One region of the Arthrospira sp. PCC 9901 genome, then DNA from elsewhere that is predicted to be linked to it. Evidence: riboswitches for the same ligand, from Rfam matches in the RefSeq annotation. Region 1 holds a riboswitch; each other region holds the start of a gene.
What was found. A riboswitch is a leader RNA that binds a small molecule or an ion and turns the genes downstream of it on or off. The one in region 1 is predicted to bind cobalamin.

Region 1 (3,279 bases):
TTAAACTGGGACAGCCAATCTTACGGAAAATTCTAATGATTTCGACGAGGGGGGTAGTGAGTAAAAGAAAATACATACAGGAGCTTAAAACTAGGGAGCGAGTTAGTAGAAAACCAGCTTGTTGCATTCCTTGATTACTGAAATATATCAAGATATTACCTAGGTTAAATTCCCAGATAATATCAGTTTTAATTAATTCAATATTAGCTGAATTAACCACCCCCAATAGTAAGGCGGGAATGCTAGTTAACCAAAAACTGAAGGGGATGGCTTGCAATTTCAGATAAATTCCTAGGGGAATTTTAGCGTAAATCACGACCCAAATTGTCACCCAAATGGTGATCAATATTTGCAGGAGGGGGGGAGCCGCCAAACTGAGACAAAACAGGATGGCGGCAAAGGCTAACTTATGTTCTGAGGGTAAATACCTTAACCGATTGGTATAGGCGATCGCATCAATTTGATGGTACATTTAGGATGAGCGATTTTTGCCTTGTTTACGGCCTTTATATAAGCCAATCACATAGCCGACGATACCCGCACCAATAGCAGCTTGAGAAACAAATAACAGGCTCTCAATTTCGCCACTGGGAACTTCTAAGATAGGTTCAAACCAGGGTTGATAATTCGGTTGAATTTCGCCGATGAGATTTTCGGCTTGTTCATCGGCTCCCTCATAGTCTCCTCGGATAAAAATTAGCGGCGTTACCGATAAAATAACGACGGCTAAAATCATCCACAAATTGCCATTTTTTACAGCTTTATCAGAAGTTGGTGTCATGATTTTACTTAGCTATTAGCTTTCCCAATTTTCAAGGTTTGCAGTTCTTCTGAGGCGTAGGACTCTAACCAATTCCAAACTACCATAGTTAATAGTCCCTCACTAATTGATAGGGGAATTTGAGTGACTGCAAAAATCCCCGCAAATTTGATAAAGGAAGCCATAACCCCCCCAGAAGCAGCCGGAAAAGCTACGGCTAACTGTATGGAGGTAATTAAATAAGTGGCTAAACTTCCCAAGGCTGCTGCGAAGAAAATACCTAACTTTTGTTGGTTAAATTGGCAGAATAGTTGATAAATGCCATAGGCAACCCAAGGGCCGACAATCGCCATAGAAAATACATTAGCTCCCAAGGTAGTTAAACCGCCGTGAGCGAGTAATACGGCTTGGAAAAGTAGGACTAAACTGCCTAAAACTGTCATCACTGAAGGTCCGAATAAAACCACTCCTAATCCGGTTCCGGTGGGGTGAGAACAACTCCCTGTAACTGAGGGGATTTTTAGAGCTGACAGGACAAAAGTAAAGGCTCCTGCTAGGGCAATTAATAGCTTTAGTTCGGGGTTGTTTCGGGTAATTTTGGTGAGTTTTTGAAAACCAATAACCCAGAAAGGGATGATTAACACCCACCAAAAAATTGACCAGGTAATAGGTAAAAAACCTTCCATAATGTGCATTGCTTGAGCTGGAGTGGCTGCACCTATTACCAAATAAAATGTTAACCCAATCATGGCGATTAGGTGTATCATTCGATGATTTTTGCTCATCTGTACCTCGCAGATTTGTGAGTGAGAAATAACTATAGGCGGGCATCCTGACTCACAGATGGGGTGGACAAATTAGCCGGAAATCTGATTACAGTTGCGGGACAGCGCCGGATTTACACCGAACTTTCCCCATTACTCCTAGTGGCTGTTCCCCACTAGAACCTATAGTTGGCGCTATTGTATCATGTGTAGGTCAACAGTGAACCGAGCTGGCAAATATTTAATTAAGTTTGCTCTCGCCTGGCCCAATATTGTTGGACGGCTTGGACGTTATACCAATTTAAAAAAATTCGAGAAATTTCTAAGGCTAATTGAGGCTGACCACGATTAATTAACCACTGTAAAAAATGCGCCATTGTCCGTTCATTGAGTTGACCTCTTAGGGATAAAATGCCCCAGAGTATCCGATGCAAAATGGTCATTTGAATCATCATTTTGACTGACCAGGTAGGATGTTTTTGATAGAAAACTACCCCCATTCTGCCTCTTTGTTTTTCTTTTTCAATTAGGGCGGGTATTTGGTCTAAGCTAAAGGGTGGATGCCAATGATATCCGACGGCGGCGGGGCATTTGATTAATTTTAAGCCTAATTTTTTGAGCCTAACTCCTAGTTCCAGGTCTTCCCAACCATAAAGCTGAAATTGAGGGTCAAATAATCCGGCTTCGATTAGCCAATGGCGGGCGATCGCCACATTTCCGGTGGCAAAATAAGCGGCAGAAAAATCGGTGATTTTATAGGGTTCTGTGGTGGGATTTTCAAAATTGCAGGTATTCACAACTCGACCATAGGTAAAGATGCGATCGCTTTTTTGAGAGTTGGCAATTAAGGCGGTAGCGTGAGCGGCAAGAAAGCTATCAGTTACCACCAAATCACTATCGATAAAAACAATCAGATCTCCCCTCGCCTGTTCAACTCCCAAATTTCGCGCCGCCGCTGGTCCCTGGTGGTCTTGCTGGTAGATGCGAAGATGGGGAAATTCGAGGGTGTTAGTTCCCAACCATTCCACAGTCCCATCAGTGGAACCATCATCGACTAACACCACCTCATAGCCAGTCACGGCGGCGCTATAGGTTTGATTTTCCAATGCTCTCAGACACTTCTGTAAAATCGGCAAACGGTTATAGGTAGGGATAACAACGCTAAAAAACATATATTTTCTGGGACAGTTGGCGATGCTCTGCAACTATAACCTAATTGTTACAGCCTTACTTTTCAATGGTGGCGATTGGGGTGATAATGAAATGTTTGTTGATCTAGGAGCTTTGGTAGATTATGGGTCGCGCTGAAAAAGCTGTACTTGCCTACTCTGGTGGTGTAGATACCTCTGTCTGTATTCCTTATCTCAAAAATGAGTTTGGGGTAGCTGAAGTAATTACTGTGGCGGTTGACTTGGGACAAGGTGATGAACTAGGACCAGTGAAACAAAAGGCCCTCGACTCTGGCGCGAGTGAGTCTTTAGTGATTGATGTACAACAGCGATTTGTACAGGAGTTTGCTTTTCCGGCTATTCAAGCTAATGCTTTGTATGAGAACCGCTACCCCCTGGCTACGGCTTTAGCACGTCCTTTGATTGCTCAGGTTTTGGTGGAAGTTGCCGAAAAATACGGAGCAGATGCGATCGCTCACGGTTGCACGGGAAAAGGCAATGATCAGGTCCGCTTTGATGTGTCTATCGGCGCTCTCAACCCTAATATTAAGATTTTAGCTCCGGCTAGGGAATGGGGTATGAGTCG
Region 2 (3,279 bases), 350 kb from region 1:
GCGGATGATTGACCCACCTCAGCCGAATTTACCTATACCTAGGGGGGAATTATTGTTACAAAGGGGGCCTTTTTCGGTGATAGATGAACTGTCAATTTTACGGGAATATCAACTGGGTGCAATTGTTAGTAAAAATAGCGGCGGTGATGCTACCTACGCCAAAATTGTGGCGGCGCGAGAGTTGAAATTACCTGTGGTTATGGTGCAACGTCCTCCCATTCCTATGGGGGAAACAGTGGCTGATATTGAGTCGGCGATCGCTTGGTTACACCAACAATAAACCGCCTTTTTAGTTATGGTTTCAGCACTGACCATTGAGTGACAGTAGCTAAGGGTTTCCAGCCTAAAAAATTGCCAATGGCTGCAGTTCTTTCAATGCCAATTCGGGTAAGTTCCCCCCCTAATTGATTATGCCATTGTAACAGAATTAACTCACTCTCAACTGTGACTGTATTAGCCACTAGACGACCTCCCGATCGCAATTTTTCCCAACAGGTTTCTAATAGACCTGGGGTGGTAATACCACCACCAATAAAAATGGCATCAGGGGAAGGTAAATTAATTAATGATTCGGGTGCTTTTCCGGCTATTATTTGCAGGTCTGGAGTCCCTAAAGCTGTGGCATTATCAGCAATATATTCTAAGCGTCTGGGATGCTGTTCTATGGCGATACTTTGACAACGGCGATCGCTTCTCATCCACTCAATACCAATGGACCCACAACCTGCACCGACATCCCATAAAAGTTGTCCCGGTATGGGGGATAATCGACTGAGAGTAATCGCTCGGACTTCCTGTTTAGTTAACTGTCCGTCGTGGTGGTAGGCGCTGTCAGGAATTCCCGGAAAACTAGGGGAAAAGTTAACGGGATTAGAACTAATACACTCTACGGCGATCGCATTTAAATCAGCCACTTCGTCAACATCCCAAGAGGAAGCGATACCCGAAATTTGTCTCTCTTTTTTGCCTCCCAAATGTTCCAACACGACGATTAAACTATCACCAAATCCTTGATGTGTTAGGAGTTCAGCCACGGCGGCGGGAGTGCGACTATTAGCACTTAAAATTAACAGACGCGCACCCCCATAAATTACCCGATTTAATAAAGCCAGGGGACGACCACATAAACTCAGGGTTTCTACATCGGTTAAAGACCAACCCAAACGACTACAAATTAGGCTAAATGTACAGGGAGAAGGAATTATAGTAATTTCCTCAAGGGGTAGGCGACGGGTAAGGGTAACGCCAATACCATACCACATCGGATCGCCACTAGCTAAAACACAGACGGGTTGACCACGGCGGCGGATAATTTCTGCGATCGACTCATCCAGAGGAGAAGTCCAGAGGAGTTTTTCTCGTTTATCCTCCGGGGGTAACATTGCTAAATGACGTTGACCACCGACAACTACTGAAGCCATAGATAAAAGCGATCGCGCCGTGGCGCTTAACCCTTCTAACCCATCTTCCCCAATTCCTACAATTGATAACCATTTGTGGGAAAAATCCCTGCTCACCATGATTTATAGTTAAAATACCAGTATTCATGATATAGTATTTGGGCTTGTAGTTGGGAAAGTTCGGTGAGATTCCGACACTGTGCCGCAACTGTAATACAATTTTCTGAGTCAGAATGCCAACTACAAGTTATTGATGAGTTGTCAAAATCAGCTAATTTTGCGGCTCATTCTCTGCGTCGCATGGAGAAACAAATCACCATGAATTGGTTAGTTAAAGCAAATGTTTGTCCGGGTCTATTTTATGGAACCCACGCCCAGGATGGTTTTTTAATCCGCATTCGGACTCCGGGCGGATTAATTGATAGTAAACAGGGGAAATTATTGGGTGATTTATTAACGGAGTGGGGAGGGACGCTACAAGTAACTAATCGCGCGAATTTACAAATTCGGGGAGTGCAAAAACCACCAACTAGCGCCGTTTTTGAGATGCTGCAAAAATTAAATTTAGCTGCTCACAATCCCCACATAGACCACCTACGCAATATTATGGGTAGTCCGACGGCGGGAATTGATAGCCAGGAGTTAATTGATACTCGTCCCCTGATTAAAGCCCTGGATAATCTGATTCAAAATCACCCGTTAATTGGCGAACTTAGTCCTAAGTTTAGCATCGGAGTTGATGGGGGGGGGACTGTGGGAATTGGTATCCGTTCTCCGGTGGCTTGGGAACATCGATATAATGAGATTCAGCTTAATGCGATATCGGTAGATGATGGGAATAATAGCATTAATTTTCAGTTGGCGATCGCCGGAGATAAAAAGCTATATAATACCCAACTTGTCATCACGCCAGAACAATGTTTATCTGTAGTCGCTACCCTTATTAATGTCTATGGGGAGTATGTCCGAAACAACCCCTTAGATACCGGGAAAAAGCCTCGGATGAAACAGCTAATTGACCATCTAGGATTAGATACATATATCCAGCAAGTCAACAGCCAACTAACCCAGCCCTTGCCGATATTGTCCGCTGAACCTACCCCCAGCCAACCCTATCATCATTTAGGAATTTATCCCCAAAAAAACGCCGAATTGTGTTATATTGGGATATCATTACACCTAGGACAAATTAATGCACAACAATGGTTAGGATTAGTCGAACTTTCAGAAACCTTTGGTAATGCCGAGTTAAGATTAACCCCTTGGCAAACAATTATAATGCCAGATATTCCCCATCAACAAATCAGCCAATTATTGCCGAAACTATCTTTATTAGGCTTCGCGGAAATTGAGTCAAATCAAGTGGCGATCGCTGCTTGTGGTGGTAAGCCTGGCTGTGCCGCATCACTTACCCACACTCAAACTCACGCTTCCCAATTAGCAGAATATCTCCACCAGCGATTAAATTTAGATACTCCTATTAATATTCATGTAACTGGTTGCCCTAAATTTTGCGCTCAACCCAGTCCCGCAGAAATCACCCTTTTAGGGCATACAATTAATCAAGATGGCAAAACTATCGAAGGCTACCAAGTATATATTGGGGATGGTGAACAATCCTTAAAACACAAAATTTTTGAGGGAGTATTTACCGAAATACCCGAATTTTTAGCCAATTTTTTGACCCAAAATCGCCCACTTAATTAATCACTAATTACCTGCAAATTTGCTGATGATAGACTACCTGCGTGACGGCAACCAAATATATCATAAATCCTTTGGAATAATTCGGGATGAAACCAACTTTCAAGGTTTATCAGATGATTTATCTCATGTAGCAGTTAGGTTAATTCATGCCTGCGGAATGACGGATATTGTC
Region 3 (3,279 bases), 1.3 Mb from region 1:
CGATATTGATAATTAGGGTGGCTTCACCCGATAGTAAATAGTCTCGCGCTACCTGTTCATCTAATCCAGTGCTGGCATCTTCCACGTCCAGAGAGTAAACCCCTGGCAGGTCAATCACCTTGATGGTCTGGTTTTGATAACGATAGCTTCCCTCTTTCCGTTCTACGGTAACTCCGGGCCAGTTACCTACCCGCTGATTACTACCAGTTAAAGCATTAAATAGGGTCGTTTTCCCACAGTTAGGGTTTCCCACCAAAGCAATACAGGACATCGCTGCCTTATTATCGGTTTGGCGGTTCAGTTCCATAGACTGACTCACAATTTTGTTCCTCCTTTAGGATGGGTTGATTAATGCCACCTGAAGGGCATCTGCTTCGTCTTTGCGTAAACTCAGGTTAAATCCCCTGACCTCAATTTGGGTCGGGTCTCCTAAAGGTGCGTGGCGTTTGACTGTAAATTCCACCCCTGGAGTTAATCCCATGGCTAATAATTTCCGTTTGTAGCTACGCGCGCCGGGGTCATAACCAACCACCCGCAACCGAGAACCGATCGCCGCATGGCGCAACTGCACAACATTAGTCTTATTCATTGATGAGAGTTTCCTTTTCGACTGGGTGAGGTTTTCTGTGGCGACCTGAATATTCTCAGCCATATCTGCCCCCAGTCCTAAGCGATGGTCGCCTAGGGCGATAATCACTGATCCACTGGTTGTGGAACTAATGACATTTAATTCTACACCTGGCATTAACCCCATCCCCATTAGACGGGTATTGCCTCCGGCACAATTGAGAGCAACTATATATAAGCGATCGCCTACCTTCGCCTCCGACAAAGCAAAGGTTCCCGGAATTGATGATTCGCCCACTACAACCAATGATTCTGGTGATTCACTTATGGTGCGAGCATGACCAGTGTTGTCTTTGAGGTAAGTAAATCCTGACCAGCTTGATCCACCATCAAAGCAGTTCACGGATACATCGGCACAGTAGTTATCATTGTCCATAATCTATTGGCTCTATGTTGAGCTAATTGAGAATTAATTTTAACTAATACCATGTAACTAGGTGAAAAATCCCATTGTTAATAAATTTTTAACAAACCCCTATATCTTGAAAAAACGAATAATTATACCAAAAAAATTAATTTTGTCAACCCCTTGCAATATTTGTTTGCAGTGTGTTACATTTGTTTACAAGAAGTAAGAGAGGCAAAAATATTATGGTTCGTGGACAAATTATGGAAGAAGGCGGACGCGCAAATGTTTACGCGATCGAACCCCAAGTATATGTAGAGGAAGCGCAACAATTCGGTTTCAACAAATACGCAGAGAAACTCAACGGACGACTAGCTATGATCGGGTTTATATCCGCCCTAGCCTTAGAAGCGTTAACCGGACATGGTTTAATTGGCTGGTTAACTAGCCTGTAAAACCCAGATTTTCTCAGCCTATAATTCAGTAGCATTTCGGAGACTTGTATGAAAACAGATTTTAACTTTCCTAACAAATACTTAATCGGACCTGTAATCTTTCGACCGGACTTTAACAGTACCTCAGAAGTAATTACAGCTAACCAAGCCTGGTCTTTATTCTTCACAGGTGGTCAGGAAGACAAAGCCCTTGGTTATAATGCAGAATACGGCAGGTTTTTTACAAATTTACTGATGGCGATCGCCGTTAGTGGCGCTATTGGGGCTTTGATTTTCACTAACTTAGTCTAAGTCATCAAATTTACCTATCTCTCCCTATTCACTAATAACAAACCGTCCCTGTTTAGAAATAAGCAGGGACTTTTTTGGTTTTTCCCCGAATTCGCCCAACCTGTGATAAGATATTCCCGATATCGGTTCTAAGGGAAATCAGCCCTTAGAGGAAAGGGGGAAAGTCCGGTGTAAGTCCGGCGCTGTCCCGCAACTGTGATGGGACTCTGTTAGTCTCTCAGTCAGAATGCCCGCCGATAAGTAACCTATTGTTGATTCATCTGCGAGGTATGGATGATGGTTGATTTAGTATTTTCACAATCTAAATATCATAGCGATCGCCCATCTAAACTCTAGGAAAATCTCAACATTTATAGATAGCAAATCGCTATAATTTCGGAGGAGTCAAAAAACCGTGCATAAAATTCCTGTAACCATTATCACCGGATTTTTAGGGGCTGGAAAAACCACCCTGATCCGCCATTTACTGCAAAATAACCAAGGTCGTCGGATCGCGGTATTAGTCAATGAATTTGGCGAAGTAGGTATTGATGGCGAAATCCTCAAATCTTGCCAAGTTTGTGACGAAGAAGAAACGGAAACTAATATCATCGAATTAGCGAATGGTTGTCTGTGTTGCACCGTCCAGGAAGAGTTTTTGCCGACTATGCAAGAACTACTTAAACGCCAAGATGCGATTGATTCGATATTAATAGAAACCTCTGGTTTGGCTTTACCAAAGCCACTGGTTCAAGCCTTCCGATGGCCGGAAATTCGCACCAAAGCGACGGTAGATGGTGTGATTACGGTAGTTGATAGTGAAGCCCTAGCCAATGGTCAACTGGTGGGAGATTTAGAGGCTTTAGAAAAGCAGCGTCAAGCGGATGAAACTTTGGAACATGAAACACCAATCGAGGAGTTATTTGAAGACCAGTTAGCTTGTGCTGATTTGGTACTTTTGACGAAAGGCGATCGCATTGATGAAGAGTCTCAGCAGCGGGTTCAGCAATGGCTAAAACAGGAGTTAACCCCAGGAGTGCAGACGGTTTCCTGTCAGCAAGGTAAAATTTCCGCTGACATATTATTAGGCTTTAATGCAGCGGTAGAAGACCATCTGGACAGTCGCCCAAGTCACCATGACCAGGAAGAGGAACACGAACACGATGATGATATCAATGCTGTGCATTTAGTCTTAGATCCAGTCAGGGACTCCGCCAGTTTAGTCAATCAACTAAAGGCGATCGCCCAGCAGTGGGAAATCTACCGCATCAAAGGTTTTATAGCCGTAGCCAATAAACCCATGCGGATGGTAGTTCAAGGAGTCGGAAACCGATTTGATACCTTCTTCGATCGCCCCTGGAAAACCGACGAACCTCGCCAAACTCAACTGGTGTTTATTGGTCGTAGTCTTAATCAGGAACAAATAGCGGCTTCTTTGGAATCAGAAACCATGGCGTTAAACGGGTAGAATTTGAGATATTTTAGGGGTAGTTGATAACCTCTCCCCAAGAAACCCGGTTTTTCCACAAACCGGGTCGATAATTCCCCCCCCGATTTTAGAAAAGATGAAAACCGTTAAAT

Region 2: another riboswitch for cobalamin. It lies ahead of cobG (precorrin-3B synthase); the one in region 1 lies ahead of NLZ44_RS20165 (energy-coupling factor ABC transporter permease).
Region 3: another riboswitch for cobalamin. It lies ahead of cobW (cobalamin biosynthesis protein CobW); the one in region 1 lies ahead of NLZ44_RS20165 (energy-coupling factor ABC transporter permease).

What each region holds. Positions count from the first base shown of each region.
Region 1 is NZ_CP102296.1:4,554,001-4,557,279, reverse strand. It holds gene cbiQ (cobalt ECF transporter T component CbiQ) at 1-472, opposite strand, end outside; gene NLZ44_RS20170 (energy-coupling factor ABC transporter substrate-binding protein) at 473-781, opposite strand; gene NLZ44_RS20165 (energy-coupling factor ABC transporter permease) at 790-1,545, opposite strand; cobalamin riboswitch at 1,566-1,726, opposite strand; gene NLZ44_RS20160 (glycosyltransferase family 2 protein) at 1,770-2,696, opposite strand; gene NLZ44_RS20155 (argininosuccinate synthase) at 2,819-3,279, shown strand, end outside.
Region 2 is NZ_CP102296.1:4,207,918-4,211,196, forward strand. It holds gene NLZ44_RS18745 (cobalt-precorrin-6A reductase) at 1-280, shown strand, start outside; gene cbiE (precorrin-6y C5,15-methyltransferase (decarboxylating) subunit CbiE) at 294-1,520, opposite strand; adenosylcobalamin-variant (AdoCbl-variant) riboswitch at 1,564-1,647, shown strand; gene cobG (precorrin-3B synthase) at 1,659-3,107, shown strand; gene NLZ44_RS18760 (precorrin-8X methylmutase) at 3,133-3,279, shown strand, end outside.
Region 3 is NZ_CP102296.1:267,778-271,056, reverse strand. It holds gene feoB (Fe(2+) transporter permease subunit FeoB) at 1-307, opposite strand, end outside; gene NLZ44_RS01390 (ferrous iron transport protein A) at 335-1,003, opposite strand; gene NLZ44_RS01385 (high light inducible protein) at 1,219-1,428, shown strand; gene NLZ44_RS01380 (hypothetical protein) at 1,477-1,719, shown strand; cobalamin riboswitch at 1,826-1,971, shown strand; gene cobW (cobalamin biosynthesis protein CobW) at 2,114-3,166, shown strand; gene dcm (DNA (cytosine-5-)-methyltransferase) at 3,264-3,279, shown strand, end outside.